Regions from separate parts of the Tsukamurella sp. USMM236 genome, predicted to be linked through region 2. Evidence: predicted binding sites of a transcription regulator. Region 2 holds the regulator's gene; the other holds the start of a gene.
What was found. The regulator LexA, encoded in region 2, represses DNA repair genes until DNA is damaged. The targets are predictions, from matches to a motif close to CGAACANNTGTTCG.

Region 1: a site for LexA is predicted at 12,849-12,862, ahead of WFK95_RS17415 (SAV_6107 family HEPN domain-containing protein). Genes of this name have one in related genera too.

What each region holds. Positions count from the first base shown of each region.
Region 1 is NZ_JBBCSS010000005.1:116,634-132,410, forward strand. Features, by position in the region: gene ftsW (putative lipid II flippase FtsW) at 1-901, opposite strand, end outside; gene murD (UDP-N-acetylmuramoyl-L-alanine--D-glutamate ligase) at 898-2,367, opposite strand; gene mraY (phospho-N-acetylmuramoyl-pentapeptide-transferase) at 2,368-3,447, opposite strand; gene WFK95_RS17380 (UDP-N-acetylmuramoyl-tripeptide--D-alanyl-D-alanine ligase) at 3,444-4,967, opposite strand; gene WFK95_RS17385 (UDP-N-acetylmuramoyl-L-alanyl-D-glutamate--2,6-diaminopimelate ligase) at 4,964-6,502, opposite strand; gene WFK95_RS17390 (peptidoglycan D,D-transpeptidase FtsI family protein) at 6,527-8,494, opposite strand; gene WFK95_RS17395 (hypothetical protein) at 8,491-9,345, opposite strand; gene rsmH (16S rRNA (cytosine(1402)-N(4))-methyltransferase RsmH) at 9,342-10,349, opposite strand; gene mraZ (division/cell wall cluster transcriptional repressor MraZ) at 10,503-10,934, opposite strand; gene WFK95_RS17410 (DUF3040 domain-containing protein) at 11,750-12,160, opposite strand; gene WFK95_RS17415 (SAV_6107 family HEPN domain-containing protein) at 12,267-12,680, opposite strand; gene WFK95_RS17420 (GNAT family N-acetyltransferase) at 12,913-13,530, shown strand; gene WFK95_RS17425 (phytoene desaturase family protein) at 13,527-15,110, shown strand; gene WFK95_RS17430 (LppM family (lipo)protein) at 15,122-15,777, shown strand, end outside.
Region 2 is NZ_JBBCSS010000002.1:656,766-672,542, forward strand. Features, by position in the region: gene WFK95_RS09070 (peroxiredoxin) at 1-10, shown strand, start outside; gene WFK95_RS09075 (carboxymuconolactone decarboxylase family protein) at 15-554, shown strand; gene WFK95_RS09080 (hypothetical protein) at 659-1,366, shown strand; gene WFK95_RS09085 (carboxymuconolactone decarboxylase family protein) at 1,386-1,844, opposite strand; gene WFK95_RS09090 (sigma-70 family RNA polymerase sigma factor) at 1,924-2,748, shown strand; gene WFK95_RS09095 (solute symporter family protein) at 2,812-4,446, opposite strand; gene WFK95_RS09100 (DUF485 domain-containing protein) at 4,443-4,787, opposite strand; gene WFK95_RS09105 (aminotransferase family protein) at 4,887-6,140, opposite strand; gene hrpA (ATP-dependent RNA helicase HrpA) at 6,161-10,105, shown strand; gene nrdR (transcriptional regulator NrdR) at 10,138-10,611, opposite strand; gene WFK95_RS09120 (hypothetical protein) at 10,826-11,461, opposite strand; gene lexA (transcriptional repressor LexA) at 11,716-12,426, shown strand; gene WFK95_RS09130 (DMT family transporter) at 12,404-13,345, opposite strand; gene WFK95_RS09135 (LysR family transcriptional regulator) at 13,425-14,264, shown strand; gene WFK95_RS09140 (bifunctional 5,10-methylenetetrahydrofolate dehydrogenase/5,10-methenyltetrahydrofolate cyclohydrolase) at 14,261-15,082, opposite strand; ZMP/ZTP riboswitch at 15,098-15,185, opposite strand; gene WFK95_RS09145 (acyl-CoA dehydrogenase family protein) at 15,190-15,777, opposite strand, start outside.

The DNA.
Region 1 (15,777 bases), on a different contig from region 2:
CGCCGAGCGCGTCGTCGGTGCGGCCGAGCCAGGCCTGCACGCGCGCCGAGCGGTAGCCCTCCGCGAGCGCGAAGAAGATGCCGAGCAGGGCGAAGACGACCAGCAGCGAGGCGATCAGCTTCGACGACAGCCCGGCGTAGTAGAGCAGCATCGCGCCGATGGCGACGATGATCATGGCCGTCGACTGGTTGGGCTCGGCGACGACGAGCGCGGCCATCAGCACCACGACTGGGCCGAGCGGCAGCAGCAGCTCCTTGATGTTGCCCTTGCGCCCGCGGTCCGCGAGCAGGTGCGCACCCCAGATGATGAGCGCGACCTTCGCGATCTCCGAGGGCTGCAGGGTGAAGCCGCCCACGTCGATCCAGCGGCGCGCGCCGCCGACCATCGTGCCGACGCCGGGTACGAGCACGGCCGCGAGCAGCGCGATGGAGACGAGCACGCCGCCGAGCGCCACCCGGCGCAACAGCGCGGGTCGCAGGTACAGGGCGAAGACGAAGGCGACCACGCCGAGGGCGACGTAGATCAGCTGGCTGGTGAACTTGCCCCAGGGCGATCCGGTGGCGCTGATGTCCTCGACGGACGACGCGGAGAGCACCATGATCAGGCCCATCACCGTCAGGACGGCGGTGAGGCCGAGCACCAGGTGGAAGGACGCGAGCGGGCGGCGCAGGGCCGTCGCGAGCCCGACGGCGCCGCCCCGCAGCAGCGAGGCGCCGGTGCGGGCGACGTCCGCGCCCGAGCGCGCCGCGGACGCGGCGGCCGCGCCGCGGGAGCCCGTCGTCGACGCGGCCGTCTCCTGGGGCTGCGCGTCGAACTCGGTGCTCTCGGGGGCGTTGACGCCGCCGGGGGCGAGATCGGAATCGGTGTCGGTACCGGCGGCGGCCTTGCCGGCGCGGCTCACGAGGCGTCCCCGAGCGCGCGGGCGGAGGCGGCGAAGGCGTCGCCGCGGTGCCCGTACGACGTGAACATGTCGAGCGAGGCCGCGGCGGGCGCGAGCAGCACCACCGGCGCCGCACCGTCGCGGGCTGCGGCTTCGGCGATCCGGGAGGCCTCGGCGACGACGGCGGCCATCACCGCATCAGCATCGCCGGACACTCGCACATCGCCAGCCCCAGTCGTCCCTACAGAACGATTCGCATCATTAGTCACAGGAGACACAGGACTATGTTCGCCCGAGGACACCCGAACCACGGGGACATCCGGTGCGTGTCGCGCGAGTGAATCCGCGATTTCGTCTCGATCCAGTCCGAGCAGCACGGCGCCCACGAGCCGCGGCGCCACGCGCGCCACGAGCGGCCCGATGTCGGCGCCCTTGAGCTGACCTCCCGCGACCCACACCACCCGCTCGTGCGCCTCGATGGAATTCAGCGCGGCGTGCGGGTTGGTGGCCTTGGAGTCGTCGACGTACGTGATGCCGCGCACGGTCGCGACGGGCTCGGCGCGGTGCGCGCCCACCCGGAACGCGGCGAGGGCCTCCCCCGCCTGCGCGGCGGTCACGCCGACCGCCTGCGCGAGCGCCGTCGCGGCCAGGGCGTCCGAGATCCCGGCGGGTCCGGGTGGCGAGACCGCGTCGGCGGGCAGGACGGGCGCGCCGGCACCGTCGACCAGGACGCCCCCGCGCACGCCGTACTGCCCCGGCCCGGGCTCTCCCGCGGTGAAGCCGACGGTGACCGCCCCGCGCAGGCCCGACGCCACGGGGTCGTCGAGGCCGATGACGGCGAGCTCGCCGGCGAGGGCGCGCGCCTTGTCGGCGGTGTACGCGGCCATCGAGCCGTGCCAGTCGAGGTGGTCCTCCGCGACGTTGAGCACGACGCCCGCGCGCGGCCGCACCGACGGGGCCCAGTGCAACTGGAAGGACGAGAGCTCGACGGCGAGCACGCGCGGATCGGCGTCGTCGCCGATCGCGTCGATGACGGGTCGGCCGATGTTGCCGCAGGCGACGGCGCGCACGCCGGCGTGCAACAGGATCGCCTCGAGCATCTGCGTGGTGGTGGTCTTGCCGTTGGTGCCGGTCACCACGAGCCAGTCGCGGGGCGCGCCGAAGGCGCCGGCGCGGTCGATCCGCCAGGCCAGCTCCACGTCGCCGATCACCTCGACGCCGGCGGCCTCGGCGGCCACCACGACGGGGGCGGTGGGGCGGAACCCGGGCGCGACCACGACGAGGTCGTAGCCGGACGGGTCGTGCCCGTCGAGATCGGCGACGACGATGCCCGGCACCTCGCTCGCGATCTTCTCCCGCGCGGCGGGCTTACCGTCGGCGACGGTGACCGTGGACCCGAGCCGGAGCAGGGCCCGGGCGACGGCCGGGCCGGTGACGCCCCCGCCCGCGACGAGGACGTGCGCGCCGGGGCCGGGGATCGTCGCCATCTAGCCGACCGCGCCGGAGCCGAGGAACTCGGCGTAGAACAGCACGAGGCCGAGGCCGCACGAAATGGCCGTGAGCAGCCAGAACCGGATGATCACCGTGGTTTCGGCCCACCCGGAGAGTTCGAAGTGGTGATGGAACGGCGCCATCCGGAAGACGCGGCGGCCCGTCGAGCGGAAGACCGCGATCTGGATGACCACCGAGACCATCTCGGCCACGAACAGCGCGCCCAGCACGACGGCGAGCAGCTCGGTGCGGGTGGTGATCGACAGGCCGGCCAGCAGGCCGCCCAGCATCAGCGAGCCCGTGTCGCCCATGAAGATCTTCGCGGGCGCGGCGTTCCACCAGAGGAAGCCGAGGCAGGCGCCGCCCGCGGCGACCGCGATGAGCGCCAGGTCGAGCGGATCGCGCACGTCGTAGCAGCCGGCGACCTGCTTGGTCTCGCAGGCGTAGCGGAACTGCCAGAAGCTGATGAGCACGTAACTGCCGAGCACCATCGCCATGGAACCGGCGGCGAGGCCGTCGAGACCGTCGGTGAAGTTCACCGCATTCGACCAGGCGGAGACGACGAACCAGCAGAAGATCACGAAGACGATCGCGCCCATCGAGATGGTGTTGATGTCGCGCGTGTAGCTGAGGAACTCGCTGGCCGGGCGCACCCCCTGGGCGTTGGGGAACTGCAGCACGAGCACGCCGAAGATCAGGGCGGCGACGGTCTGGCCGACGGTCTTCGCGGTCTTGTTCAGGCCCAGGTTGCGCTGCTTGCGCACCTTGATGAAGTCGTCGAGGAAGCCGACGATCGCGAGCGACGTGGCGAGGCCGAGGACCAGCAGGCCCGAGGCACTGGGGCCGGGGCCGGAGTTCCAGCCCAGCAGGTGCGCGCCGAGGTAGCCGGCCCACAGGGCCACGACGATCGCGACGCCGCCCATCGACGGGGTGCCGCGCTTCTTCTGGTGGCTCTGCGGCCCCTCGACGCGGATCTCCTGACCGAAGCCCTGCCGGGAGAAGACCCGGATCAGGACGGGCGTGAGCAGGATCGCCACGGCCAGCGAGATGCCGCCCGCGAACAGGATCTGGATCACTTCGGTGACTCCCCGTTCTCGTTGTTGACCGCGCTCGCCGTGCCCAGGTGCTCGGCGACCTCCCACATCTTCTCGGACTTCGACGCCTTGACCAAAACGAGGTCGCCCGGCCGGAGCTCGTCCCGCAGCCGCTCGACGGCCTCCTCGCGGGTGTCGACGCGCACGGCCTCGCTGCCCCAGGAGCCCTCCATCACGGCGCCCTGCCACAGCGCGTGCACGGCGCGGGAGGTGCCGACGCAGATGGTCGACGTGATGTCGAGCCGCACCAGGAACCGGCCCAGCCGATCGTGCTCGACGATCGACTCCTCGCCCAGCTCGCCCATCTCGCCGAGCACCGCGAAGGTGCGGCGACGGTCGCGGCCGGGCAGCCGCTCCCCCGCCTCGTCGTGCTCGGACATGAGGACGAGGCTGCGGAGCGCGGCCCGCATGGCGTCGGGATTCGCGTTGTAGGTGTCGTTGACCACGGTGACGCCGTCGTCGGTGGTGAAGACGTCCATCCGGCGCGGCGATGCGGCGCCGGCGCCCGAGAGCGCCTCGGCGACCTGAGCGACCGTCGCGCCGCACTCGAGACCGACCGCGGCAGCGGCCAACGCGTTGTGCACCTGGTGCTCGCCGTGGACCTTGAGCGCGACGGGCGCGGCGCCCGCCGGGGCGCGCAGGGTGAAGGACGCGCGGGCCTGGGCGTCGATCTTCACGTCCGCCGCCGCGACCTCCGCCTCGCCCGTGCCGTAGAACACCACCCGCGCGCCGGTCCGCGAGGCCATCGCGGCCACCGCGGCGTCGTCGGCGTTGAGGATCGCGAGCCCGTCCGCGGGCAGCGCCTCGACCAGCTCGCCCTTCGCGCGGGCGATGGCCTCGCGGGAGCCGAACTCGCCGAGGTGCGCGGTGCCCACGTTGAGCTCGACGCCGATGCGCGGCGGCGCGACCCGCGCGAGGGCGGCGATGTGGCCCTCGCCGCGGGCCGACATCTCGAGGACGAGGAACTTCGTCGACGCGGTCGCGCGCAATGCGGTCCACGGGTGGCCGATCTCGTTGTTGAAGGAGCCGGGCGGCGCGACGGTCTCGCCCAGCGGCCGCAGCACGGCGGCGATGAGGTCCTTCGTCGATGTCTTGCCGGCCGAGCCGGTGACGCCCACGACGGTCAGCCCGTCTGCGGCGAGGGCCTTCGTGCAGTGCGCGGCCAGGTCGCCCAGCGCCTTCAGCACCGCGGCGCCCGCGCCGTCGGTGTCGTTCTCCAGCGCCATGACGCGGTTGTCGGTCTCGCCGGAGACCGGGACGACGATCGCGGGGACGCCCACGGGGCGGGCGCCGAGCACGGCGACCGCGCCCCTGTCGATCGCGGTCGCGGCGAACTCGTGGCCGTCGACGCGGGCGCCGGGCAGGGCGAGGAACAGCCCGCCGGGGCCGATCTCGCGGGAGTCGAATTCGACGGTGCCGGTGACCTTGGCCTCGGGGTCGGGCACGTCGTGCAGGGTGCCGCCGACGATCGCGGCGACCTCGCGGAGGGTGAGTTCGATCATGCGCGGGCCTCCAGCGCGGCGGCCACCTCGTCGCGGTCGTCGAAGGGGTGCTTGACGCCGTTGATCTCCTGGCCGGCCTCGTGGCCCTTGCCCGCGACGAGCACGACGTCGCCGGTGCGGGCCCAGTTCACGGCCTCGACGATGGCGGCGCGGCGGTCGCCGATCTCGCGGACCTCGCCGCCGCCGGTCACGGCGCGCGCGCCCGCCACCACGGCGGCGCGGATCGCGGCCGGATCCTCGGTGCGGGGGTTGTCGTCGGTCACGATGACCAGCTCGGCGGCGCTCGCGGCCGCCTCGCCCATGAGCGGCCGCTTGCCGCGGTCGCGGTCGCCGCCCGCGCCCACGACCACGACGATCCGGCCGGCGGTCTGGCCGCGCAGCGTCGCGATCACGGCGTCGAGGGCGGCGGGCTTGTGGGCGTAGTCCACGACGGCCAGGAAGTCCTGCCCGCGGTCGATGCGCTGCACCCGGCCGGGCACGGCGACGGCGCCGATCCCGCGGGCCGCGTCGGCGAGCGGGACGCCGGCCTCGTGGGCGATGACCAGCGCCAGCGCGGCGTTGGCGACGTTGTACGCGCCGGGCAGCCCGACGACGGCGGAGAAGGTCTGTCCGTCCGGCCCGCTGAGGGTGAACCGCTGGGTGCCGTCGGAGTACGCGGCGACCTCGCCCGCGGTCCAGTCGGCGGGACCGGTGGTGGCGACGGTGACCAGCGGCAGCCCGGACGCGCGGCGCAGCTCGGCCATGCGGTGGCCCCACTCGTCGTCGACGCAGATCACGGCGCGCTCGCAGGCTCCCGGCCCGAGGAAGAGCAGCGACTTCGCGGCGAAGTAGTCCTCCATCGTCGGGTGGTAGTCGAGGTGGTCCTGGCTGAGGTTGGTGAAGGCGCCGACGGCGAACCGGGTGCCGCCCGCCCGGTTCTGGGCCAGCGCGTGCGAGCTGACCTCCATCACGGCGGCGGTCACGCCGCGCTCGACCATCGACGCGAACAGCCCCTGCAGCGCGGAGCCCTCGGGCGTGGTGAGGGTGGTCGGGACGTCGACGCCGGCGATCCGGGTGCCGACGGTGCCGATCAGGCCCGTCGGGTTGCCGCCCGCGGCGAGCGCCGCCTCGACGAGGTAGCTGGTGGTGGTCTTGCCGGAGGTGCCGGTGATGCCGACGAGCGTCATCCGCGTCGACGGTGCGCCGTAGACCACGGCCGCGACGGGGCCGAGGACGCGGCGCGGGTCGTCGTGCAGGAGCACGGGGACGTCGTGGCCGTCCTCCGCGAGGAGCGCGGCACCGTCGGGATCGGTGAGGACGGCGACGGCCCCCGCCTCGATCGCGCCGGCGGCGAACCGCGCGCCGTGGGTGGCGGTGCCGGGGACGGCGCAGAACAGGTCGCCGGGCCGCGCGTCCTGGGCGCGGACGGTGGCCCCGGTCAGCCGGAGATCCCCGGCGTCGGCACCCGCGAGGGTGACGCCCGGGACCTGCGCCGCGACCTCGGCCGGCGTGGCTCCGCGGGGGTGGGCGGGGCGGGTGAGAGTCGATTCGGGCACCGGTAGATCCTACCCGCCGGTTAACTACTTACCGGCCACCAGCGTCAGCGGCTTCGACGGCGGCGAGAGCGGGACGCCGTACTTCTGCAGCAGGAACGAGGCGATGTCGTGGAACAGCGGCGCCGCGGACTGGCCGCCGGTGCCGTCGGAGCTCCGGGTGGGCGCGTCCATCATCAGACCGATGACGAAGCGCGGATCGTTCGTGGGCGCGACGCCCGCGAAGGTGATGTTGTACAGCGAGTTGGAGTAGGCCTTGGTCACCGGGTCGACCTGCTGCGCGGTACCGGTCTTGCCGCTGATCTGGTAGCCCTCGACCGAGCCCGGCGCGCCGGTGCCCTGCTGGTAGCCCATCGGGTCGCGCTGCAGCGCGGCGCGGAACATGTCGAGCACGGTGCGGGCGGTCTCGGAGCTCATCACGCGGACCGGCTCGGCGCCGGACGCGGGGTTCGCGGCACCGTCGACCTCCTTGATGATGCGCGGCGGGATCCGGACCCCGTCGTTGGCGAGGGCCTGGTACATGCCGGCCATCTGCAGCACCGTCATCGACAGGCCCTGGCCGATCGGCAGGTTGGCGAAGGTGCCGCCCGACCACTGGTTGCGCGCGGGCACGGCGCCGCCGGACTCGCCGGGCAGGCCGACGCCGGTGGAGCGGCCGAGGCCGAAGCGGTCGACGTAGTCGGCGAAGGCGTTCTCGCCGACGCGCTGCGCGAGCATCAGCGTGCCCACGTTCGAGGACTTACCGAAGACGCCGGTCGTGGTGTACGGCTCGGTGCCGTGCGCCCACGCGTCCTTGACCGTGACGCCGGCCATCCGGATCTGCCCCGGGACCTGGAGCACCTCGTCGGGCTTGGTCTTGCCGCCGTCGATCGCGGCCACCGCGGTGATCAGCTTGTTCACCGATCCCGGCTCGAAGGGCGTGGTCACCGCGAGGTTGCCGGTGCGTGCCGAGTCGGGCTGATTGTTCATGCCGTGCGACGGGTTGAACGTGTTGTCGACGCCCATCGCCAGCACCTGGCCGGTCTTGGAGTCGAGCACGACGGCCTGCACGCTCTTCGCGCCGGACTTCGCCTTCGCCTGCGCGACGGCCTGCTGGACGAAGAACTGCACGTCGTTGTCGAGCGTGAGCACGACGCGGGCGCCGTTGGCGGCGGGGTGGATGTCGCGGGTGCTACCGGGGATGATGGCGCCGTCGGAACCGCGGTCGTAGGTGCGCGAGCCGTCCGTGCCGGCGAGGATCGAGTCCAGCGAGGACTCGAGGCCGATCAGGCCCTGCCCCTCGAAACCGGTGGTGCCCACGATGTTCGCGGCCAGCGAGCCGCCGGGGTAGTTGCGGATCGACTGCCGCTCGGCGCCGACCTCGGAGTACTCGTCGGTGATCGCCGAGGCCTTGGCCGGGTCGACGCCGCGGGCCAGGTAGACGAAGGTGTCGTTGCCGCGCATCTGCTCGAGCAGCTTCTGCTCGTTCACCGCGTCGCCGAGGACGGAGACGATCTTCTTGGCGATCTGCTGCAGCCGGTCGTCGACGCCGACGGGCGTGACGCCCTTCGCGGCGTCGCCGCCCTCCTTGACCAGCTCGACGTCCTTGTCGTACTTCTCCTGGATCTGCTTGCGCACGGCGACGGGCTGCAGGGTCAGCGACTTGGCCTCCATGGTGAAGGCGATCGGCTGCCCCGCGCGGTCGGTGATCGACCCGCGGACGGCCGGCAGCACCTCCTTGACCTGGCGCTGGCTCTCGGCCTTCGCGGACAGGCCCGGTGCCTGCACGAACTGGACGACGCCGAGCCACACCGCGATGATTGTGAAGACGGCGACGATCACCCAGCCGCCGATGCGGACACGGCCGGTGAAGGCGGTGGAGACCTCGGGGGCGCGACCGCCCTTGACGCGGGCGCGGGCGGACTGGTGGCCCGCCTTGGGGGCCGCGGCGCCGCGCGGTGCCCCGGAGCGCGCGGCGGGCCGCGTCTTCGTCGGCGGGCGCTGGGCGCGCGTCACCGGGCCGTCCCCTGGGCCGGCGCCTGCGCGGCCGGGCTCGGGGCGGGGGTCTGCGCCGGAGTCTGGGCGGGTGTCTGGGTGGCCGCCGACGGTGCGGGCGTCGGCGCGTTCACGACGGTCGGGCTGCCGGGGTTCATGGTGACCAATTGTTCCCCGCCCGCCGGGGCAGGCCCGGGATTCCCGGCGACCGGCGTGCCGGAACCGTCGGACGTGGCGCCGCTCGGGTCGCCGGTGCGCTGCGCGGGCGGGTTGAGCGCGGGCTTGGCCGCGCCGGTGGCGGGCGCGGGCTTGCCGACCACGACGACCTTGCCGCCCTCCTTGCCCACCAGAACCGGGACGGTCCCCGCGGGGACCATGCCGAGCGCGGTGGCGCGCTCGGCGAGGCCCGGGGCGCTCTCCCCCGACTTCACGTCGCGCTCGAGGGCCGCCTTCTTCTCGGCCAGCGAGTTGTTCACGGCCTCGCGCTTGCGGAGGTCGTAGGAGTTCTCGGCGCTACCGGTCGAGAGCCACAGCGTCAGGCCCAGTCCGGCGCAGACGAGCGCGATCAGGGCCAGCACGAACGGCACCCGGCGCACCACGCCGGCCGGCCGGGGCAGGCGGGCCAGCAGGCCCGCGGAGGCCGCGCCGTCGCGGTGCCGGCGCAGGGCGCGCTCGGCGGGCGTCTCCCGCAGGGAGCCGCCCGCGTCGAGGACCGCCCGCTGCTGCTCGATGCGCTTCTGCCGCCGGTCCAGCGCGCGCTGCGCCGAACTCGACCGGGGCCGCGAGGTGTCGCGGTCGTCGCGCCGCGCGGGCGCCCGCCGGGTCCGGGTGTCCGGAGTCGACGGTGCCTGGGTCGCGTTCGGTGCGGTCATCGCGCGCTCCTCGTGCTGCGGGTCCGGTCGGTGGGGGTGTCGAGGCGGCGGGCCGCGCGCATGCGCACGGGCGCCGCCCGCTGGTTCTCGGCGATCTCGTCGTCGGTGGCGCGCTCGGCGCCGCGGGTGAGCAGTTCGAAAGTCGCGCCGGTGCCGGGTAGTTCGACGGGCAGCCCCGCCGGACTGGTGGACCGGGTGCGTTCGGCGAGCGCGGTCTTGACGATGCGGTCCTCGAGCGACTGGTAGCTGAGGAAGACGATGCGACCGTCCGCGGCGAGCGCGTCGAGGCCCTGCGGCACCGCGGCCTCCAGGGACGCGAGCTCGGCGTTGACCTCGATCCGGAGCGCCTGGAAGGTGCGCTTGGCGGGGTGCCCGCCGGTGCGGCGCGCGGGCGCGGGGATCGTGGCGTAGAGCAGTTCGACGAGGCGGCCGCTGGTGGTGAAGGGCTCCTTCTCGCGCTCCTTGAGCACGGCGGAGGCGATCTTGCCCGCGAACCGCTCGTCGCCGTAGCGCTGCAGGATCCGCGCGAGGTCGCCGTGGGAGTAGGTGTTGAGGACGTCGGCCGCGGTGAGCGGGTCCTCGACGTTCATCCGCATGTCCAGGGGCGCGTCGACGGAGTAGGCGAAGCCCCGCTCGGCCCGGTCGAGCTGCATGGACGAGACGCCGAGGTCGAACAGGATCGCGTCGACGCCGGGGCCGCCCGCGGCCCGCGAGAGCCCCAGGTCGTCGAGGGCGTCCGCCATCCCGTCGTAGCGGGTGTGGACGGGGATGAAGCGATCGCCGAACCGGGCCAGTCGCTCGCCGGCGATGGCGTGCGCGTCGGTGTCGCGGTCGAGGCCGACGACGCGGGCGTGCGGGAAGGATTCGAGGATGAGCTCCGAGTGACCGCCGGCGCCGAGGGTCGCGTCGACGTAGACGGCACCGTCGTGCTGCAGCGCCGGGGCGAGGAGCTCACGCACGCGGGTCGCGAGGACCGGCACGTGACCGAAGAACTCGTCGGACATGACTCCTCCAGGGCACACGATGGCGTTCGATGGTTTCTGGCGGATGGAGCGGGGTCCCCGCCCGACCCGTACCTGGCGTTGGGGAAGTACGTCAGGGCCGGTTCGGGCGCAGGCCTCGGTCCACCCCGACCGGGCCGCGCGAGTGCGCGGTTGTCAGAAGATCGCCTTGAGCGATTCGGACTGCGGCTGTGCGTAGTCGTCTTCGTGCTGTGCCTGGTAGTGCTCCCACGCCTCCGCGTCCCAGATCTCCAGGAACCTCCGCGATCCGACGACGACGCATTCCTTGGTCAGGCCTGCGTAGCGACGGTGATCGGCCGAGAGCGAGATCCGACCCTGGGAGTCGGGACGCTGATCGTCCGAGCTGGCGAAGAAGTTGCGGTAGAAGGCGCGTCCCGCGGGGTCGGTCCATTCGATGGCATCCGCCTTCTCGGCGATGCGCTCGAACTCCGCCTTCGGGTACACCGTGAGGCTTCGATCCTGTCCTTTCGTGATCGTCAGCCCACCCGCCAGTTCCTCGCGGTACTTCGCGGGGAGGGTGAGCCGTCCCTTGTCATCGAGCTTCGGCGTGTAGGTACCCGTGAACATCACGGCCACCTCCCGCCTACCCCGAGGGGTTGTCACTGGATCGAGACTTCAGACTAGCGCGTCTTTCTCCAGTGCGCCCCACATTACCCCACCATTCACCACTTTCAACCACATCGCAGCGCGTTTCGCGGCGGATTCTCAGAAACAGCGCAGGTCAGTCGCGTGGCAAGAAGTGGGGGACGCGGCGCGCCCCGGCGTGGCGGACTTCATCACACCCGCGAGATCGCGCGCGATCTGCGCGACTGCTGGGACTCATGAGGCATGAGAAATCACCCGCGGGCGGGCCGTGGGGAGATGTGGGGAATCGGGGTGGGGAGAAGTGGGGTGCGGCCCGCCGGGACGCTGGAGCGCGGGCCGATCCGTGAATCCACGGCTCACACGCACACGAGACCGGATTCGGTCTCGTGTGCAGCTCCAGCCGTGGATTCACAGCGGGCCGGCGGGCGGAGCTGCCGGCGGAACAGCGGCTGCGCGGTCGGCCGAGCGGCTGAGCGGCTGAGCTACGACGCTCCTCCCGCGATCGGATCACTCCCGCTCCCGCGGGTGTTTCTGCCTCGTCATTGCGTTGCAGCGGCATGACGAGACAGAAACGCCCGCGGGAGTGTCAGATCCTCGCCGAGGAGCCGGCAACGACTACGGAGGCGACGGCTGGCGCACGCACGCTGCACACGGCGCGGCCAGAGCGCCCGGCGGGGCCGGACCGCTGCGGCGCGGACTCCGCGAGGCGATCACGGCGGCGCGGTCGCTGATTTCGCTCACAGCGCAACGAAAAAGCCGCCGACCATCAGGTCGGCGGCTCTTTCAGCGTTGCGAACTCAGGGGAAGCGGCGGCGGAAACGCTCTTCCATGCGGGCGACGAAGGACTGACCGGAGGCGCGGGCGCCTCGACCACGTCCCGATCGGGCGCGGACGGATCCGTCCTCATCGACGGTGCCGCGGGGGCCCTTGGACGCCGGCCCGGACCACAGCGCGTAGATCACGGAACCGAACATCAGCAGGAAGCCGATGAGGCCGACGATCACGGTGTACTCGACCTTGCCCAGCAGCATCCCGGCGATGAGCAGCATCAATCCGACCGCGAAGCCGATCGCGGCGATGACGCGGCGCTTACCCGAAGCGCCACCGAACCGTCCGCCTCGTACGTTCGACGCGAACTTCGGATCCTCTGCGTACAGCGCGCTCTCGATCTGGTCGAGCATGCGCTGCTCGTGCTCGGAGAGTGGCACGTTCCCCTCCTTCAGCACTCATAGGGTCCAACTCCTCCCTTCATGATACGAGGCTTGCGACCCCACGACCACCATCCGTCGAAGAATGAGCGTTCGCTGTGAGAAATCATGCAGCCCGGCACAGATCCGCTTCGACGGAATTCAGGAAGGTCTGCACGCGACCGTGGAGAACCGCGACCTCCTCGGCGCTCACCGAGCGGGCCGTGGTCTCGAGCGCCGCGACGACCCCGGAGACCGACGTGAAGTAGGCGACCCACTCCGCGTAGCCGGGGGCCGCCTTGGCGAGCCGAAGCCAGGCGTTGCGCGTGGGGCGCCGGACACCGGTCTCCCGCTCGGCCAGCAGGGCGGCCGCGCCGCGCAGGGCGGCGTGGTAGATCTCGCGGTACTGATCGGCCGGGGACGGCGAGCCGCCGGCCCGGGCGAGGAACTGGTCCGCGCGATCGAGGATGCGGGCCGCGCCCGACTCACCCATGCGACGACCGGAACCGACGTGACCGATCCGTGCCTTCGATTCGACCATGACCTTCCTCCTGCTCCGTGGGCCTTCTCACCCTGTTACCGCGAGTTGTACCGGACGGGACTGACACGTAACGCTTCCCTCGTTCCGCGCCAGTCCCGCCCGGCGGACCGGGATCGGCGACCGAAGCCCCGGCGCCAGAACGTGTGCGCCAATCCGATGGTCCGTGATCGAACAATCATTCGATCACCTCTAATATAGCGTGAGTGTGCGAGACGTCAAGGGAGAGGAAGCCGTGACCGCAGTGCCGACGCAGCAACCACGGATCCACGTCCTGTCGCCGCAGGACGCCACGCTGTGGCTGCCCGCCGCCCTGCAGATCTACGTGGCCGCGATGGACTACCCGGCCGGCACGGAATCGCACCGTCTTCCCATGTGGCGCGAGCACCTGAACCGGCCCGGCTACGCCGCGTTCGGCGCGGTCCAGGCGCTCCGCACCGAGGACGGCCGCATCGTCGACCACCTGGTGGGCATCGCCTACGGCTACAGCGGCGCGGGCGATCAGTGGTGGAACCGGCAGCTCCGCGTGGGGCTGGGTAGGCGCGGGCTGACGCAGCAGCAGATCGAGGCGGTGGCCGCCGACTACTTCGAGCTCACCGAGCTGCACGTGCACCCCGCGGCGCAGGGGCACGGCGTCGGCTCGGCCCTGCTCGGCGCCCTGCTCGCCGACCGGCCCGAGCCGCGGGTCCTGCTCTCCACCCCCGAGGTGGCCGCCGAGCAGAACCGCGCCTGGCGGCTCTACCGCCGCACCGGCTTCTACGACGTGCTCCGCGACTTCCGCTTCTCCGGAGACCCGCGGCCGTTCGCCGTCCTGGGCCACGACCTGCCCTTCACCCCGCCGCCGGCACGGTGAGCGCGCGCGAAGTCGACGTCGCCGTCGTCGGGTCCGGCCACAACGCGCTGGTCGGCGCCGCGTACCTCGCGGCGCAGGGCCGGTCCGTGGCCGTCTTCGAGGCCGATGTCGTGCCGGGCGGGGCGGTCAGCACCGTCGAACGGTTCCCGGGCTACCGCGTGGACCGCGGCTCGTCGGCGCACCTGATGTTCCGGCACACCGGCATCGCGGAGGAGCTCGACCTCGCGGCGCACGGGCTGCGCTACCTGGACTGCGACCCGTGGGCCTTCGCGCCCACCCCGCCCGGAACGCTGGCCCCGCCGATCGTCTTCCGGCGGGACCTCGGCGCCACCGCCGAGTCCATCGCCGCGGCCTGCGGCGCCCGGGAGGCGGCGGCGTACCGTCGGTTCGTCGCGGAGTGGACGCCCCGGGCGAAGGCGACCATGGCCGCCTTCGGCTCCTCCCCCACGGCCCCGCGGCTGGGCCGCGCGTTCTGGCCCACGAAGGGGCGCGCGAGCCTCACACAGATGTCGCGCACCTACCTCGCCTCGGGCGATCAGCTGCTGGACGAGTACTTCGACGACGAGCGCCTCAAGGCCGCGCTCGCCTGGTTCGGCGCCCAGTCCGGCCCCGCGATGAGCGAGCCCGGCACCGCGCCCATGATCGGCTTCGCCGCCCTCCTGCACACCCTCCCGCCGGGCCGGGCGGTCGGCGGCAGCGGCGCGCTCACCGCCGCCCTCCTCTCCCGCCTGACGTCCGACGGGGCCACCGTCGCGCTGGGCTCCCCCGTCACCGCCCTGCGCCGTGCGGGCCGGGAGTGGGAGGTCACCGTCGGCGGGCCCGACGGTGCGCGGACCGTCCGGGCCCGCACCGTGCTCGCGGGCTGCCACGTCCTGACCACCCTCGGCCTGCTGGAGCGCGGCGGCTACGACGCCGGACGGATCGCCGGCTGGCGCCGCACCATCCAGGTCGGCCCCGGCGTGGGGATGGTGCTGCGGCTGGGAACCACGGCGCCGCCCGCCTTCGACGGGGTGCAGCTCGCCGACCAGTCCGGGCTGGGCCTGCTGACCGCCGACCGCGGGCACCTGGCGCGCGCCCGCGGCGACATGCTGGCCGGCGACGCACCCCGTCGGCCGGCGGTGCTGGCGATGACCTTCTCGGGTCTCGACCCGTCCATCGCCCCGGCGGGCCGGCACAACACCACGCTGTGGGCGCAGTGGTACCCGTACGCCTTGAGCGGCGGGCAGGAGTGGGCCGCCGTCGCGGAGGCGGAGGCCGACCGGATCGTCGCCGAGACGCAGCGCTGGGCGCCCGGCTTCGCCGACTCGATCGAGCACCGCTTCGTGCAGACCCCGGCGAGCCTCGAGTCGGAGCTCGGGCTGCTCGGCGGGAACGTCATGCACGTGGAGATGGCGCTGCACAACATGCTGCTGTTCCGGCCGGTCCCCGAGCTGGCGGGCGGCCGCGTGCCGGGCGCGCCGGGCCTGGCGCTGGCGGGCGCGTCGATGCATCCGGGCGGCGGCGTGAACGGATCGAGCGGGCGGATCGCGGCGCGGCTGCTCGCCCGCGACCTGGGACACCTGGCACGATGGCGACCGTGATACTCCGAAGGATGCTCGCTGCCCTGGCGGTCCTGCTGCTGGTCGCCGCCCCCGCGGCGTGCGCCGGCCCCGGCAAGGGCGACCGGATGTCCGGCAAGATCGTCGCCGCGCAGACGCCGGCGTCGAACCCGCAGGGCCCGCAGATCGCGGCGCCGGGCGAGCTGAAGGGCCTCGCGGAGGTCAAGGCGTACGACTCGAACGGCAAGGTCGGAACGCAGATGATCTTCCAGGAGATCACCTTCGGCCAGTTCAATCAGGTCGGCGACGTGGTCTCGCAGGCGTTCGACACGTCGGCGGCATCGATCAAGATGCGGGTGCAGCGCACCGGCGGCACGGTGATCCTCTCCGGCACGGCCGACCTGTCGTCGCTCGCGCCGAACTCCGCGGTCATCGTCGTCCAACTGCAGTTCCCCGGCCCGGTGACCGCCACGAACGGCCAACAGGAGGCCGACGACCTGGTGACCTGGACGCTCAACGCCGGCACGTCCGCGGCGCTGACCGCCGAGGCCGAGTACGCCGACCCGTCGATCGCCTCGTTCACCACGTGGGCGTGGATCACCGCCCTGACCTCGTTCCTCGCCGCCGCGATCGTCGCCGGCGCCGCCTACGTGCGCCGCGACCGCAGCCCGAAGCCCGGTCAGGAGTCCGACGAGCCCGAGTCGCTCAT
Region 2 (15,777 bases):
GAGCGTCTAAACACATGTCGATCGACAACCTGAAGAACGCGGTCCCCGAGTACGCCAAGGACCTCAAGCTCAACCTCAGCTCGCTCGCGCGCTCCACCGAGCTCACCGAGCAGCAGCTGTGGGGCACCTTCCTCGCCTCGGCCGCGGCCACCAAGAACGCGACCGTCCTGCGCGAGATCGCCGAAGACGCCGCCGATACCCTGTCGGCGGAGGCCTACCAGGCCGCCCTCGGTGCCGCCTCCGTCATGGGCATGAACAACGTCGCGTACCGGGCGAAGGGCTTCCTCGGCGCCGACTACGCCCAGGTGCGCATGGGCCTGCGGATGAACATCATCGGCAACCCCGGCGTCGACAAGACCGACTTCGAGCTGTGGAGCCTCGCCGTCTCGGCGATCAACGGCTGCGAGCACTGCGTCGCCGCCCACGACGACGTGGTCCGCAAGGCCGGCCTCACCAAGGAGCAGGCCTTCGAGGCCGTCAAGGTCGCCGCCACCGTGCAGGGCGTCGCGCAGGCGATCTTCGCCGCCGAGACCCTCGCGACCGCTTCGGTCTAGCCTCACCGCTTCACAACACGACGGTGCCCGCCCCTCCTCGCGAGGGGCGGGCACCGTCGTTCTCGTACGCGTAACGAACAGCTCGCGGCCACCGACCTACGGTCATGCGGCAGAACCTGGTGGTGGCGCTCCGCGTCGCAGCCCTCATCGTCCTCCTCACCGCGGCGGTCGCTGCGGCGACCGCCGCGCACCCCCGCGATGCCGACCACACGGAGTTCGCCCACGAACTGGATCGAGGCGCGGTCGTTCAGGTGGCGCTGCCGGATTCCTCGTCGAGCTCGATCGACGACGAGACCGTCTGGACCGCGACGTGGTCGACGGGGCCGTTCCAATGGCGCCGGGGCCCCATCACCGACCGGCTGCAGACCCCCGTCGCCGAGTTCACAACCGCCATGCGGGCTCGCGGGGTCCGCGTCACGACGAAGGACGACGACGCCGAGCTGCTCGCCTGGCCCCTGCGCGGACCACCATGGGTCACGACCGTCATCGGGCTGACCATGCTGGCCACGCTCGTCGCCATGCTGTCCTCACGCCCCATCTACGGCACCCGGTGGGCATGGTTCTGGATGTTCGTCATCGGGCAGCTGGGCGCCCTGCTGTACCTCGTGCTGGAGCCCGCCCCGCTCTGGCGCCGCGGCACGGGCTCCGCGCACGGCCCGGCCGCCGCGGGCGATCCAGAGGGCGCGGGGCCACGGCCACCACGCTCTCGATGGAACGGGCTGCAAGGCGTCGCCTGGTCGATCCTCCTGCTCATGGCCGGCGCGATGGCCTCCTCCGGAATCGGCTGGCTCGCGGCGCGCGTCCTCCCCTGAACGCCCCGGGAGGATTCCGTCACGGTCGCCAGGAGCCGGCCTCCTGGCGGGTCGCGTGGTTGACCCGGTTCCAGAGGTTGATCTGCCCGACCGCCAGGACCAGCGCGGCCAGCTGGTTCGCGTCGAACTCGTCCGCGGCGGCGTCCCACAGCGCGTCCGGCACGGCCTCGGGGTGCCCCGCGAGCGCGGTCAGCTCCTCCGTGAGCTCGGGCGCGATCCGCTCGGCGTCGGAGAAGTAGGGCGTGTGACGCCAGGCGCCGACGGCGAAGAGCTTGTCGTCGGACGCGCCGTGCTTGCGGGCCATCCGCCAGTGCCCGTCGAGGCAGGTGCTGCAGCTGTTGAGCTGACTGGCCCGCATGTTGACCAGCTCCAACAGCTCCGGCGACAGCCCCGAGGCCGCCACCGCCTCGCCCAGCTTCGTCAGCGCATCCAGCGCCCCGGGCAGGGCGAAAGCGGGGTTCGTCATCCGTGCGGTCATGTCGGTCTCCTCTGTCGGTCACACTCGGGGCGGGCGCCCCGTCATACACCTGACGGATCGACGACGGAGGATGTGACACATGGACCTGAACGACTTCGAAAGCGCACGGCCCCGGCTGCTCGCGGTGGCCACGCGGATGCTCGGCTCCCCAGCCGACGCCGAGGACGCGGTGCAGGAGGCGTGGCTCCGGGCCGACCGGGCGGACTGGGACGGCACCGTCGACAATCCGGCCGCGTGGCTGACGACCGTCGTGTCGCGTATCTGCCTGGACCGCCTGCGCGCCCGTCGCGAGACCGCGTCGCTCGACGACGTCGACCCCGCCGACCCTGCGCCCGCGCCAGACGACGAAGCGCAACTCGCGGAGTCCGTCGGTGCGGCGATGGGCGCGGTCCTCGACGACCTCGGGCCGGCGGAGCGCGTGGCCTTCGTCCTGCACGACGTCTTCGCCGTGCCCTTCGACGACGTGGCGGCCATCCTCGGGCGGAGCCCCGCCGCGACGCGCCAACTCGCGAGCCGCGCCCGCCGGCGGGTGGCCGGGACGCCCCGGCCGGACGCGGCGCGGACGGACGCGGTGCGCGCCTTCCTCGCGGCGTCGCGCGACGGTGACTTCACCGCCCTCGTCGAGCTGCTCGACCCGGACGCCGTCTTCCGCACGCACACCGACGGTGCGGCCACGTCAGTGCTGACCGGCGCGCCCGCGATCGCGGAGGCCTTCCTGTTCAAGGCGAAGACGGCCCTGGTCGCGCTGGTCGACGGCGTGCTCGGCTACACCGTGCGGCTGCCCGGCGCGCCCAGCTACCTACTGCTCGGCGACGTGACTTTCACCGCGGACGGCCGGATCGCCGCCCTCGACGTCACCCTGCGCGCCGACGAGGTGGCGGGCAGCGAGGTGGTCCCGCTCTGACACGTGGAACGACGGTGCCCGCCCCCGGAGAGCCGGGGACGGGCACCGTCGAACGCGATGGGCCTAGTGGTCGATGGCCTTCTCGACACCGACGCCGGTGAGCGAGCGGACCTCCATCTCGACCGCCTTGTCGGCGAGATCGGTGTCCGGCTTGCCGAAGAGCGTGCCCAGGATCGCGAGGCCGAAGCCGATCGGGATCGACACCAGGCCGGGGTTCTCCAGGGGGAACCAGTGGAAGTCGAGCGACTTGAACATCGACGTCGACTTGCCCGACACGGCCGGCGAGAAGACGATCAGGACGATGGCCGAGATCAGGCCGCCGTACATCGACAGCACCGCGCCGGTGGTGTTGAACTTCCGCCAGAACAGCGAGAACAGGATCGTCGGCAGGTTGGCGGACGCCGCGACGGCGAACGCCAGGGCCACCAGGAAGGCGATGTTCTGCCCCATGGCGCCGATGCCCAGGATGATCGACGCGATGCCGATGACCACGACGGTGATGCGCGAGACACGGACCTGCGATTCCTCGGAAGCCTTGCCGTGCTTGATGACACCGTTGTAGATGTCGTGGGCGAGGCTCGCGGACGCGGTGATCGCCAGGCCGGCGACGACCGCGAGGATGGTGGCGAAGGCGACGGCGGAGATGACCGCCATGAGGATCGTGCCGCCCAGCGAGAACGCGAGCAGCGGCGCCGCGGAGTTGACCCCGCCGGGGGCCTTCGCGATGACGTCGGCGCCCACGTAAGCGGCGGCGCCGAAGCCCAGCACCAGGGTGAAGATGTAGAACGCGCCGATCAGGCCGATGGCCCAGGTCACCGAACGGCGGGCCTCCTTGGCCGTGGGCACGGTGTAGAAGCGCATGAGCACGTGCGGCAGGCCCGCGGTGCCGAGCACCAGCGCCAGCGCCAGCGAGATGAAGTCCAGCTTGGTGGTCTCGGTCTTGCCGTACTTGAGCCCGGGCTCGATGATCTTCTCGCCCGCAGCGCTGCCGTCGATGGCCTTCTGCAGCAGGTCGGAGAAGTTGCCCTTGACCGCGGCGAGCACCATGAGCGTCATCAGCAGGGCGCCGCCGACGAGCAGGACGGCCTTGACCATCTGCACGTAGGTGGTGCCCTTCATGCCGCCGACGAGCACGTAGACGATCATCAGGACGCCGACGACCGCGACGACGACGGCCTGGCCGGTGGTGCCCTTGATGTTGAGCAGGAGCGAGACGAGGCCGCCCGCGCCGGCCATCTGGGCGATCAGGTAGAAGAGGGAGACGGTGAGCGTCGCGAGCGCGGCGGCCATGCGGACGGGGCGCTGCTTGAGCCGGAAGCTCAGCACGTCGGCCATGGTGAACTTGCCGACGTTGCGCAGCCGCTCGGCGACGAGCAGGAGCGCGACGAGCCAGGCGACCAGGAAGCCGATGGAGTACAGGAAACCGTCGTAGCCCTGGACCGCGATGGCGCCGCAGATGCCGAGGAAGCTGGCGGCCGAGAGGTAGTCGCCCGCGATGGCGAAACCGTTCTGCGGGCCCGTGAACGTGGCGCCGCCGGTGTAGAAGTCCGTGGCCTTCTTGGTGGTGCGGCTGGCCTTGATGACCAGGCCCATCGTGACGCCGATGAACAGGACGAAGACGAGGATGTTCAGCGCGGTGGAGCCGACCTGCTGGCCGACCTCGATCGTGCGGGGCTCCCAGGCGAGGAGATCGGTCACTGGCCCGCCTCCCCGGCCTTGAGCTCGCCCTCGATGTGCTCACGGAGATCCGTCGCCATCGGGTCGATCGTGTTGTTCGCGAACCGCACGTACGCCCAGGTGATGGCGAACGTGGTGACGAACTGCCCGAGCCCCATCACCAGCGCGACGTTGATGTTCCCGAACAGCTTCTGGCTCATGAATTCGTGCGCGTAGGTCGCCAGCAGCACGTACACGGCGTACCAGAGCAGGAACGCCACGGAGATCGGGATCACGAACGTCGCCAGCCTGCGCCGGAGCTCGTGGAATTCCTTGCTGTCGTAGGCGCGCTGGTAGACCGCCGCCGTATCCTCTTCGTTCACGTCCGAAAGTGTGGCACGGACCACATTCACCGCAGGGTTGAATGGGCCACATACGCCGTGCAACCCCTTGCAACCGCCTTTACTCGGCGCTTGCTCCGGTCAGGAGTCGAGCGCCCGCCGCGTCGCCGCGGCGATCTCGGCGACCTGCTCGTCGGTGGTGACCAGCGCCGGCGAGTACTGCAGCGTTCCGAGGCCGGCGGCGCGGCCGGAGACGCCCTGCGCCCGAAGCTTCTTCACCATCGCCATGGCCTCGGCGGGCTCGTGCAACTGCACGCCGGCGACGGCGCCGACGCCGCCCCGCACGTCCTTGACCTTCGGGTGGTCGGCCAGCGTGGCGAGCTCCCGCAGCAGGGTGTCCTGCAGCCGCAGCGCCTCGGCGAGCAGGTTCTCGCGCTCCATGATGTCGAGCACCGCCATCGACGCAGCGGCGGCGGCCGCGTGGCCTCCGTAGGTGTAGCCGTGCCGCCACCACACGCCGCCCCCGTAGAAGGGCTCGGCGACGCGCGGTGCCACGAACAGGGCGCCCATCGGCACGTAGCCGCTGGTGAGCCCCTTGGCCGTGGTCATCAGGTCGGGCTCCAAGTCGAACCGGCTCGAGGCGAACCACGCGCCGCCGATCCGGCCGAAGCCCGTGATCACCTCGTCGGCGATGAACAACACGTCGTGCTCACGGCAGATGTCGCGGACCTCGCGCAGGTACCCCTCCGGCGGGGGCAGCAGGCCGCCGGCGCCGATCACCGGCTCCGCGACGAAGGCCGCGATGGCATCCGCGCCGACCCGCTCGATGAGGCCCAGCAGCTCCTTGGCGTCGTCCCACGCGACCGTCGCGGTGTCGTCGAAGAGCACCCCGCCGTAGCCCTCGGCGTTCACCGGGATGCCGCCCAGGCTCGTGCCGCCCACGTGCATGCCGTGATAGGCGTTCGAACGGCCGACGATGAGCTTCTTCTCCGGACGTCCCTGCTCCTGCCAGTACCGGCGGGCCAGCTTGATCGCCGAGTCGACCGAATCGGAGCCGCCCGAAGTGAAGAAGATCTTGCTGTCCGGCACCGGCGCGATGGCCTGCAGGCGGTTCGCGAGGGCGACGGTCGTGTCGGTCGCGGCATCGCCGAAGCCGGTCACGTGCGCGACCTTGAGCAGCTGATCGCGCACCGCGTCGGCGACCTCGGCGCGGCCGTGGCCGACATTGGCGAACCACAGGCCGGCGGTCGCGTCGAGGTACCGATTGCCGTCGGTGTCGAAGACGTACGCGCCCTCGCCGCGCGCGAAAACGAAGGCGCCGTCGCGCTGCACGGCGCCCATGTCCGCGAAGCCGTGCCAGAGTGCCGATGAGGTCGTGGGTCCCTGTCCGCTCATGGTGGATAAACTAGTCGCAAATGACGAAGCAGGAGACGCGCACCGCACGAGACGACGGCGCGGGCGGACCGTCGAAGCGCGATCTGTACGCCGCGCTCGGCACCGATGCCGACCCGGCGCTCACCCTCCGGGACGAGGCCCGCCTCCGCGGAAGACTCAAGCGCGCCAAGCCCTCCGACCTACCGAAGCTGGCCCGCGAGGTGGAGACCGCGCGGGCGCGCTACGCCGAGCGCACGGCGGCGGTGCCGGCGATCGTCTACCCCGAGAACCTCCCCGTCAGCGCGCGGCGCGAGGAGATCGCCAAGGCCATCTCCGAGAACCAGGTCATCATCCTCGCGGGCGAGACCGGCTCGGGGAAGACGACGCAGCTGCCGAAGATCTGCCTCGAGCTCGGCCGCGGCGTCCGGGGCATGATCGGCCACACCCAGCCCCGGCGACTCGCCGCCCGCAGCGTCGCCGAGCGGATCGCCGAGGAGACGAACACGGAGCTGGGCGACGCCGTCGGCTACGCCGTCCGGTTCACCGACCGGGTGTCGGCGAAGACCTCGGTCAAGCTGATGACCGACGGCATCCTGCTGCGCGAGCTCACCCGCGACCGCCTGCTCCGCGACTACGACACGATCATCATCGACGAGGCCCACGAGCGCAGCCTCAACATCGACTTCCTCCTCGGGTACCTGCGGCAGCTCCTGCCCCGCCGGCCCGACCTCAAGGTGATCGTCACATCCGCGACCATCGAGCCGGAGCGGTTCGCCGCCCACTTCGCGCGGCCCGACGGTACGCCCGCCCCCGTGATCGAGGTCAGCGGCCGCACCTACCCGGTGGAGATCCGGTACCGCCCGCTGGACGAGATGACCGACGACGCCGAGCCGCTCGACCAGGTCACCGGGATCGTGCACGCCGTCGACGAGCTCTCCCGCGAGGCACCCGGCGACGTCCTCGTCTTCCTCTCCGGCGAGCGCGAGATCCGTGACGCCGCGGAGGCGCTGCAGGCGCACGTGCGGCCCGGGACCGAGATCCTGCCGCTCTACGCACGCCTGTCTTCCGCCGAGCAGCACCGCGTCTTCGCCCCGCACACGGGCCGGCGGATCGTGCTGTCCACCAACGTCGCCGAGACCTCGCTGACGGTGCCCGGCATCAAGTACGTGGTGGACACCGGCACCGCGCGCATCTCCCGGTACTCGGTGCGCACCAAGGTACAGCGCCTCCCCATCGAGCCGGTCTCGCAGGCCTCGGCGCAGCAGCGCTCCGGGCGCTGCGGCCGCACGTCCGACGGCATCGCGATCCGGCTGTACTCGGAGGACGACTTCGACGCGCGGCCCGTGTACACCGATCCCGAGATCCTGCGGACCAACCTGGCCTCGGTGATCCTGTCGATGACCGCGTTGGAGCTGGGCGAGGTCTCCGCCTTCCCGTTCGTGCAGCCGCCCGACGAGCGGGCCGTCCGCGACGGCACGGCGCTGCTCGAGGAGCTGGGGGCGCTGGAGGACGCGCACGAGGGACACAAGCGACTCTCCGCGGTCGGCCGCCAGCTCGCGGACCTGCCCGTCGACCCGCGCATGGCGCGCATGCTCGTCGCCGCCCGCGAGTTCGGGGTGCTCCCCGAAGTGCTCGTGATCGTCGCCGGGCTGTCGATCCAGGATGTGCGCGAGCGGCCCGCCGAGCACCGTCAGGCCGCAGACGCGCAGCACGCCCGCTTCGCCGACCCAACCTCGGACTTCCTCTCGTACCTGAACCTGTGGCGGCACCTCGGCGACCGTCGCGCGGAGCTGACCTCCAGCGCCTTCCGCCGCGAGTGCCAGCGGGAGTTCCTGCATTACGTGCGGATCCGCGAGTGGCAGGACCTGCAGGGCCAACTGCGGCAGATCTGCCGGGACCTGGGGTGGAAGCTCGACTCGCTCGGCCGGGAGCCGGCGCCGTCGCCCGACCTGATCCACCAGGCGATGCTGGCCGGACTCCTGTCCCAGATCGGCCTGCGCGAGCCGGACGGCAAGGAGTTCCTGGGCGCGCGGAACGCGAAGTTCCTGGTCTTTCCCGGCTCCGCACTCGCCAAGAAGCCGCCGCGGTTCGTCATGGCCGGTGAGCTCGTGGAGACCTCGCGGCTCTTCGCGCGGACCGTCGCCAAGATCGAGCCCGAGTGGGCCGAGAAGCTGGCCGGGCCACTCGCGAAGCACCACTACTCCGAGCCGCACTGGTCCACGAAGCGGGAGGCCGTGCTCGCCAAGGAGCGCGTCACACTCTTCGGCGTGCCGCTGGTGGCCGACCGCACGGTGAACTTCGGCCGGATCGACCCCGTCGCCGCGCGGGAACTCTTCCTGCGGCATGCGCTCGTCCAGGGCGAATGGCGCACGCGCCACCCGTTCTTCGCTCGCAACCGGGCGCTGCTCGACGACGCGGAGTACCTCGAGGACAAGGCCCGCCGCCGGGACATCGTCGTGGACGAGGACGGTCTCTACGACTTCTACGACCGACGCGTGCCCGAGGGCATCGTCTCGGCGCGCCACTTCGACTCCTGGTGGAAGAAGACCTCGCGGACCGACCCCGGGTTGCTGGACCTCACCGCCGACGACCTCCTCGCCGACGGTGCCGCCGACGTCACGGCGGAGGCGTACCCGACGTCGTGGCTGCAGGGCCGCATCGAGGTCCCGCTGAAGTACCGCTTCGAGCCGGGTGCGGCCGACGACGGCGTCACCGCGCGGATCCCCGTCAAGGACCTGTCCACCGTCCGCGCCGACGGCTTCGAGTGGCTCGTCCCCGCGATGCGCGAGGAGCTCGCGGTCGCGCTGATCAAGTCGCTGCCCAAGCAGCTGCGCCGCGAGGTGGTGCCGGCCCCCGACTTCGCCGCGGCCGCGCTCGCGCGCCTCACCCCGCGCGCGGAGCCGCTCACCGAGGGCCTCGCCCGCGAGCTGACGCAGCTGTCCGGCACCGTGATCCGAGCCGGGGACTTCGCCACCGGCGCGATCCCCGATCACCTGCGGGTGACGTTCACGGTGATCGGCGACGACGGCCGCGTGCTCGGGACCGGCAAGGACCTCGACGCCCTCAAGCGCAAACTCGGGGCCGCGGTGCAGCAGGACCTGTCGAGCCGCGCCGGGGCGTACGAGCGCGCTCCGGCGAAGCAGTGGACCGCGGACACGCTCGGCGACGTGCCGCGGACCATCGACACCGAGGTGCGCGGCAGCCGCGTGACCGGCTTCGGCACTCTCTACCCCGCCGGTGACGCCGCGGGCGTGAAGGTGGTCGCGGCGGAGCCGGAGCAGACCGCGCTGATGGGGGCCGGGCTCGACGTGCTCCTCGCCAACGTCCTCCCGGCGGGGCACAAGTCGGTGCTGCAGTCCGTCGGACAGCGGGAACGGCTGGCGCTGTCGCAGAGCCCGTACGCGACGCCGATGGACCTCGTCGCCGACTGCCGGCGGCGCGCCATCACGGATCTCCGTGTCCGCGCGGGCCTCGCGTGGACGCCGGACGAGTTCGAGTCGCTCACGGCGACGGTGCGCGCCGGGCTCGGCGAGGCGGTCCAGCAGAACTTCGCCGCCGTCGCCGCCGCGGTGGCGACGGCCACCGAGGTTCGATGCGCGATCGCGTCCGCGCCGCCGGCGCTGCGCGACGCGGCGGAGGACATCGCCGAACAGCTCGACGGGCTGCTGTTCAGCGGCTTCGTCGCGGCCACTGCGGACGTCCATCTGCAACACCTGCCGCGCTACACCGCGGGCGCCGCCGCGCGCTGGGCCGCGCTACCCGCGTCGATCGACCGGGACGACCGCGGCATGGCGACGCTGGATCGTGTCTACGGCGCCCTGACCGCGAAGCTGGACACACTGCCCGAGCATCGCCGCGACGCAGCTCTGGACCAGGTGCACTGGCTGATCGAGGAACTGCGGGTCAGCCTGTTCGCGCAGTCGCTCGGTACCGCCGGGTCGGTCTCGGAGAAGAAGGTGCTGGCCGCGATCGCGGCTCTGACCTGAGAGCCGACCGCGCGGGCCGGCGCGGAAACGGGCTACGCCGCGTCGGTGGGGTCCGCCGCGGCGGCCCGGGTGCGGAGATCGCGGATGGCGGCCTCGAAGTCCTCGATGGACGAGAACCCCTGGTAGACGGAGGCGAACCGCAGGTAGGCCACCTCGTCGAGGTCGCGGAGCGGCCCGAGGATGGCGAGGCCCACCTCGTTCGCAGGAACCTCGGCCACGCCCATCGCGCGGATCGCCTCCTCGACCTGCTGGGCGAGCTTGTGCAGATCGTCCTCGGCGACGTCGCGGCCCTGGCACGCGCGGCGCACGCCCTTGACGACCTTCTCGCGGCTGAAGGGCTCGGTGACGCCGTTGCGCTTCACGACGGCCATCACCGCGCTCTCGACGGTGGTGAAGCGGCGCCCGCACTCGTTGCAGGAGCGGCGGCGGCGAATGCCCTGCCCGTCGTCGAAGACACGCGAATCGACCACACGGGTGTCCTCGTTCTTGCAGAACGGGCAATACATCGGTCCACCTCCCGCGCGGCTGCGCTCGGACGTCCGGCGGGGCAGTTGCAGCACGGTGGCCCCTGCCACCGACGTGCCCCGCGATCTCGACTCCGAGAATACTCGGCGCGGGAACGGCACCACGTTGTCGAGGTGGGCGGAGCGCCCGCCCTGCCGGGAATCCACTATCGCCATGCGGGTGGTCATCTGCGTCTCCTTCGCTCGTGGGTGATGGTCAGTAGCGCGGCGTGACGAGGGTCTGCCCCGCGTGCACGCGGCCGCCCTGCAGGCCGTTGATCTCCGAGATCTCCGCGACGACGGCGGCCTGAGCGCGCTCGGGCGCGATCTCACGGGCGATCTGCGCGAGGTCCTGGCCGGCACGGACCGTCACGACCGAGGTGAGGGCGGGCTGCGCCGCACCGGCGGGCGCGGGCTCCGCCTGGGGCGCGCCGCCGAACAGCACCAGCAGCGCGGCGAAGACGCCGGCGGCGAACAGGACGCACGCCGCGACGGACGGGCCGGGGATGCGGCGCGCGCAGCCGTCGGCGCGCGAGTAGCCGAGGGGTGCGCGGCGCCCCGCAGTACGCACGCCCGGGCGTTCGACGGTGCGCCGAGCGGACCCGCGGGCACCGGTCACGCGGACGGCGGTGAGCTCCGTTCGAACAAGACCCTCTGCGGCGCCGTTCGACGAGGTGATCGAGAGCGCCGACACCTCCCGCCCGCGGCTGCGGGCGAGCCGCGGCGAGACCCCGCGGGCCCGGGTCGCGCCGCGCCGGTCGGCGGCCGCCGAACCGTGCCGCACGAGCGCCTGCGCCTCGGCGGCGGCGCTCTGCGCTGCAATGATGACGTCTCGATCGATGATCGCGGTCATGATCTCTCCTTCGTCGGTAGCGGGTCCTTCTCGCTCACCTACTGGTCTATCGGAGGGGACTGACAAGTTTTCAATCCAGCCCCACCAGTCACACCGGAGTGCGTGCAAGTGTTCGAGAGAACTTCTGTTCGATTTCTACCACACCCCTCGAGCGAGCGGAAGACACGCGGACAAATTTCTCGAACAGATGTTTGTCAGGTCGTTCGAGCTGGACTACAGTGGAGTCGGAACCGAACGGGCGTGAGGAGCGACACATGACAGATGAGCGACAGGTTCAACACCGGGACAAGCGCTTCCGCGACGCACAGGGCAACGTCTCCGAGGATCACCTCACCCGTCGCCAGAAGCAGGTCCTGGAAGTCATCCGGCGCTCCGTCCGCGAGCGCGGCTATCCCCCGAGCATCCGGGAGATCGGCGACGAGGTGGGCCTCACGTCCACCTCCTCCGTGGCGCATCAGCTCCGCACCCTGGAGCGCCTGGGCTTCCTGCACCGCGATCCGAACCGCCCCCGCGCCGTGAACGTCCAGGGCGCCGAGGAGCGCACGGCCCAGGTCATCCAGAAGGTCATGGAGGACGAGGACCGGATGCCGGAGCCCGCGTTCGTCCCGGTGCTGGGGCGCATCGCCGCGGGCGGCCCCATCCTGGCCGAGGAGGCGGTGGAGGAGATCTTCCCGCTTCCCCGTGAACTCGTGGGCGAGGGCTCACTGTTCCTGCTCAAGGTGGTCGGCGAGTCGATGACGGACGCCGCGATCTGCGACGGGGACTGGGTCGTGGTGCGTCAGCAGTCCGTCGCCGAGAACGGCGACATCGTCGCCGCGATGCTCGACGGCGAGGCCACCGTCAAGACCTTCCGGCGCACGGGCCGCGACGTCTGGCTGATGCCGCACAATCCCGCCTTCGACCCGATCCACGGCAACGACGCGGTGATCCTCGGGAAGGTCGTCACCGTGATGCGTCGGATCTGACCGCACCCGCACTCGCCTCCGGCCGCGCCGGCTCGTCGACCGCTCGGTCGGGGGCCGGCGTTCGTCGTCCACCGAGGGACGCCAGCGCGCACGCGGCGCCGCCGAGCACCAGCCCGGCGAGCACACCCGGATGAAGGGCCTCGCCCAGCATCAGGAAGGCGAACAGCGCGGAGACCGACGGGATCACGGCGAAGAGCATCGCGGCGCCGCTCGCCCCGGCGATGCCGATCACGCGCAGGTACAGCGTCGTCGCCGTCATCGAACTCAGCAGCACCATCAGCACGAGCACGAGGGCGCCCTGCACGGGATCGCTCACCGTCGCGCCGAACAGTACGGTCAGAGCGCCGGCCGGCACGGCCGCGACCACCATGCCGATCGCATTCCCGGCCAACGGATCGACGCCGCGGCAGAACCGCTGCTGGTACACCCCGCCCACGGCGATGCCCGCCAGTCCCACCAGCGTGAACCCGATCCCCGCCCCGGCATGGGCCAGGGCCGGCACCGTCGACCAGCACGCCGTGACGACCGCTGCGAGCCCCAGCAGAGCCGCCAGGGCGCGGCGGGCCGTGAGTCGCTCGCGGAGCGCTATCCGGGCCACCACCGTCGTCACGGCCGGGTTGACACCGATGATCAGGGCCGCGACCCCCGCAGGCACGCCCGCCTGTAGCCCCAGGTAGCAGCCCAGGAACTGCGTGGCCTGCGTGAGCAGCCCGACGACGACGGCGTGTCCCAGGTCGGCGCCCCGCGGCAGGCGCCGGTCGGTCGCGCGCACCAGGCCGAGCATCAACACCCCGGAGACCGCGAACCGCAGGAAGAGCAGCAGGAACGGGCTCATCGCCGCGATCCCGAGGGCACCCAGCGGATACCCGAAGGCGTACAGCACCACGACGGAGAGCGCGAGCATCGGCGGAATTCTCATGACTCGATGGTCGAACGCGCAGGCCCCCGCCGTCCAACAATGATTGACGATCACGATCGATCGGTTCTATCGTTCAGTCATGCCGGATCCGATCCTGGACATCGTCCCACTGCGCAGCGTGGTCGCCATCGCCCGCTGCGGCGGAGTCCACCGCGCCGCCGAGACGCTCCACCTCACGCAGTCGACCGTCAGCGCGCACCTGCGCAGGCTCGAGAAGTCGACGGGCGGCACGATCGTCGAGAAGGCGGGCCGCGGAATCCGGTTCACCGATCACGGCAACCGGCTCCTCGGGCACGCCCAGACGATTCTCGACGCGCACGACGCCGCCGTCCACGCTCTCGCCTCCCCCACGACCCGCACGCTGTCGGTCGCCGCGACCGAGCACGGCGCCGACCGGCTCATCCCCGAGCTCAGCCGCGGCTTCGGCGCCCTCCCGGGAGGATGGGCCGCCCAGTTCCGGTTCGATCGCAGTGCGCAGATCGCGGGCGCCGTCGACCGCGGTCTCGCCGACGTGGCGGTCTTCCTCGCCGCCGGCGATCACCCGGACGCCGTCGGCCCCATCGACCTGCAGTGGTACGCCGCCCGGGAGTGGGAGCGCCCCGCCGGAACGGTGCCCGTCCTCCTCTTCGACGACCCGTGCGTGCTGCGCGCGCCCGCGGCGGACGCGCTCGCGCGCAACGGGATCGACTACACGATCGCCGCCGAGGCCGCGAACCTCGCGGGCCTGTACTCCGCGGCCCGCAGCGGCCTGGGGGTCACGCTGCTCCCCGCCATCGACGCGACCGACGGCCTGGTCACCGTCGACACGATGCCGCACCTGCCGCCGATCGCTCTCGCGGTCACCGTCGGGCCGCGCGTGCCGGCGACGGTCCGGGCCGCCGTCCGCGGTGCCGCCGCCTCACTGACCACTCCCCGCTAGACCGCGCTCGCCTCCGCCGCGTCCACCGTCTGGCTGAGGAGGACTGCGATGGTCATGGGTCCGACGCCACCCGGCACCGGGGACGCGGCGCGGGCGCGCGCGGCCGCGCCCGGGGCGACGTCCCCTGGGGTGAAGCCCGCGTCGACGATGACCGCACCGGGGCGCACCATGTCGGCGGTGATCAGGCCCGGCCGGCCCGCGGCAGCGATGAGGACGTCGGCGCGTCGGGTGTGCGCGGCGAGGTCGCGGGTGCGGGAGTGACACACCGTGACCGTCGCGTCGCGCTGGACGAGCATCGCGGACAGCGGCTTTCCGAGGATCGCGCTGCGCCCGACCACGGTCACGTCCGCGCCCGCGAGCACGACTCCGTGATGGTCGAGCAAGGCGACGATTCCTGCGGGCGTGCAACTGCGGTGGCCCGGCCTGCCGAGCGCGGCGGCCGCGAAAGCGGCGCTCGAGGTGCCGTCGACGTCCTTCGTCACAGGGATCGCGTCGAACGCGGCGCACTCGTCCACCTGCGGCGGCAGTGGATGCTGCAACAGGATGCCGTGCACGCCGTCGTCAGCCCCCAACTCGGAGAGCACACTGATCAGCTCGGCCGTCGTGGTCTCCGCGGGCAGGTGAACGAAGCGGGAGTCCAGGCCGTGGTCGGAACACCGACGGCGCTTCATCGCCACGTACGTGGCGGATCCCGGGTCGTCGCCGACCAGCACGGTGGCCAGGGTCGGGGTGAACGGCAGCGCCGCGGCGCGTGCGGCGGTGCGGCCGTTGAGCTCTGCGGCGAGCCGGGTTCCGGAGAGAACGATGGGCACGGACATGGCGACCTCCTGGGACTTCGACGCCCAGGCGCGCGGCTCACGGATACTCCGGTGGGCCGCTCCCCCGGGGTGCTCCCCGTCAGCGCCAGTCACGGCCACCCTCGAGGCTACCCGCCCTGCGCGCTCGCCTCCGCGTACCGGTGCAGGTGGTCGGTGGCCGAGCCGAACTCGGTCTCGATGGCGGTGAGCCGCTTGAAGCAGTGCCCGATCGCCAGCTCCTCCGTCATGCCCATGCCGCCGTGCAGCTGGACCGCGTTCTGCCCGACGAACCGCGCGGCCCGCGCGATGGTGATCTTCGCGGCCGAGACGGCGCGACGCCGCACCTGCGGCTCCGCGTCGAGGTTGAGCACCGCGAGGTAGCTCGCCGCGACGGATTGCTCGAGCTCGAGCGACATGTCCACCATGCGGTGCTGCAGCGCCTGGAAGGAGCCGATCGGCACGCCGAACTGGCGGCGCTGCTTGGCGTAGGCCACCGTGTCCGCCACCACGCGGCGCATGATCCCGACTCCCTCACAGCACACCGCGGCGGCACCGTCGTCGAGGGCGCGTTCGATGACGTCCCAGGCCCCGCCCTCGGCGCCGAGCAGCGCGGACGCGGGCACGCGGAGATCGGCGAGCACGAGATCGCCCGTGTGGTGATCGTCGATCGTGCGGAAGTACTGCGCGCTCACCCCGGCGGGCGGGGCCTGCGGGTC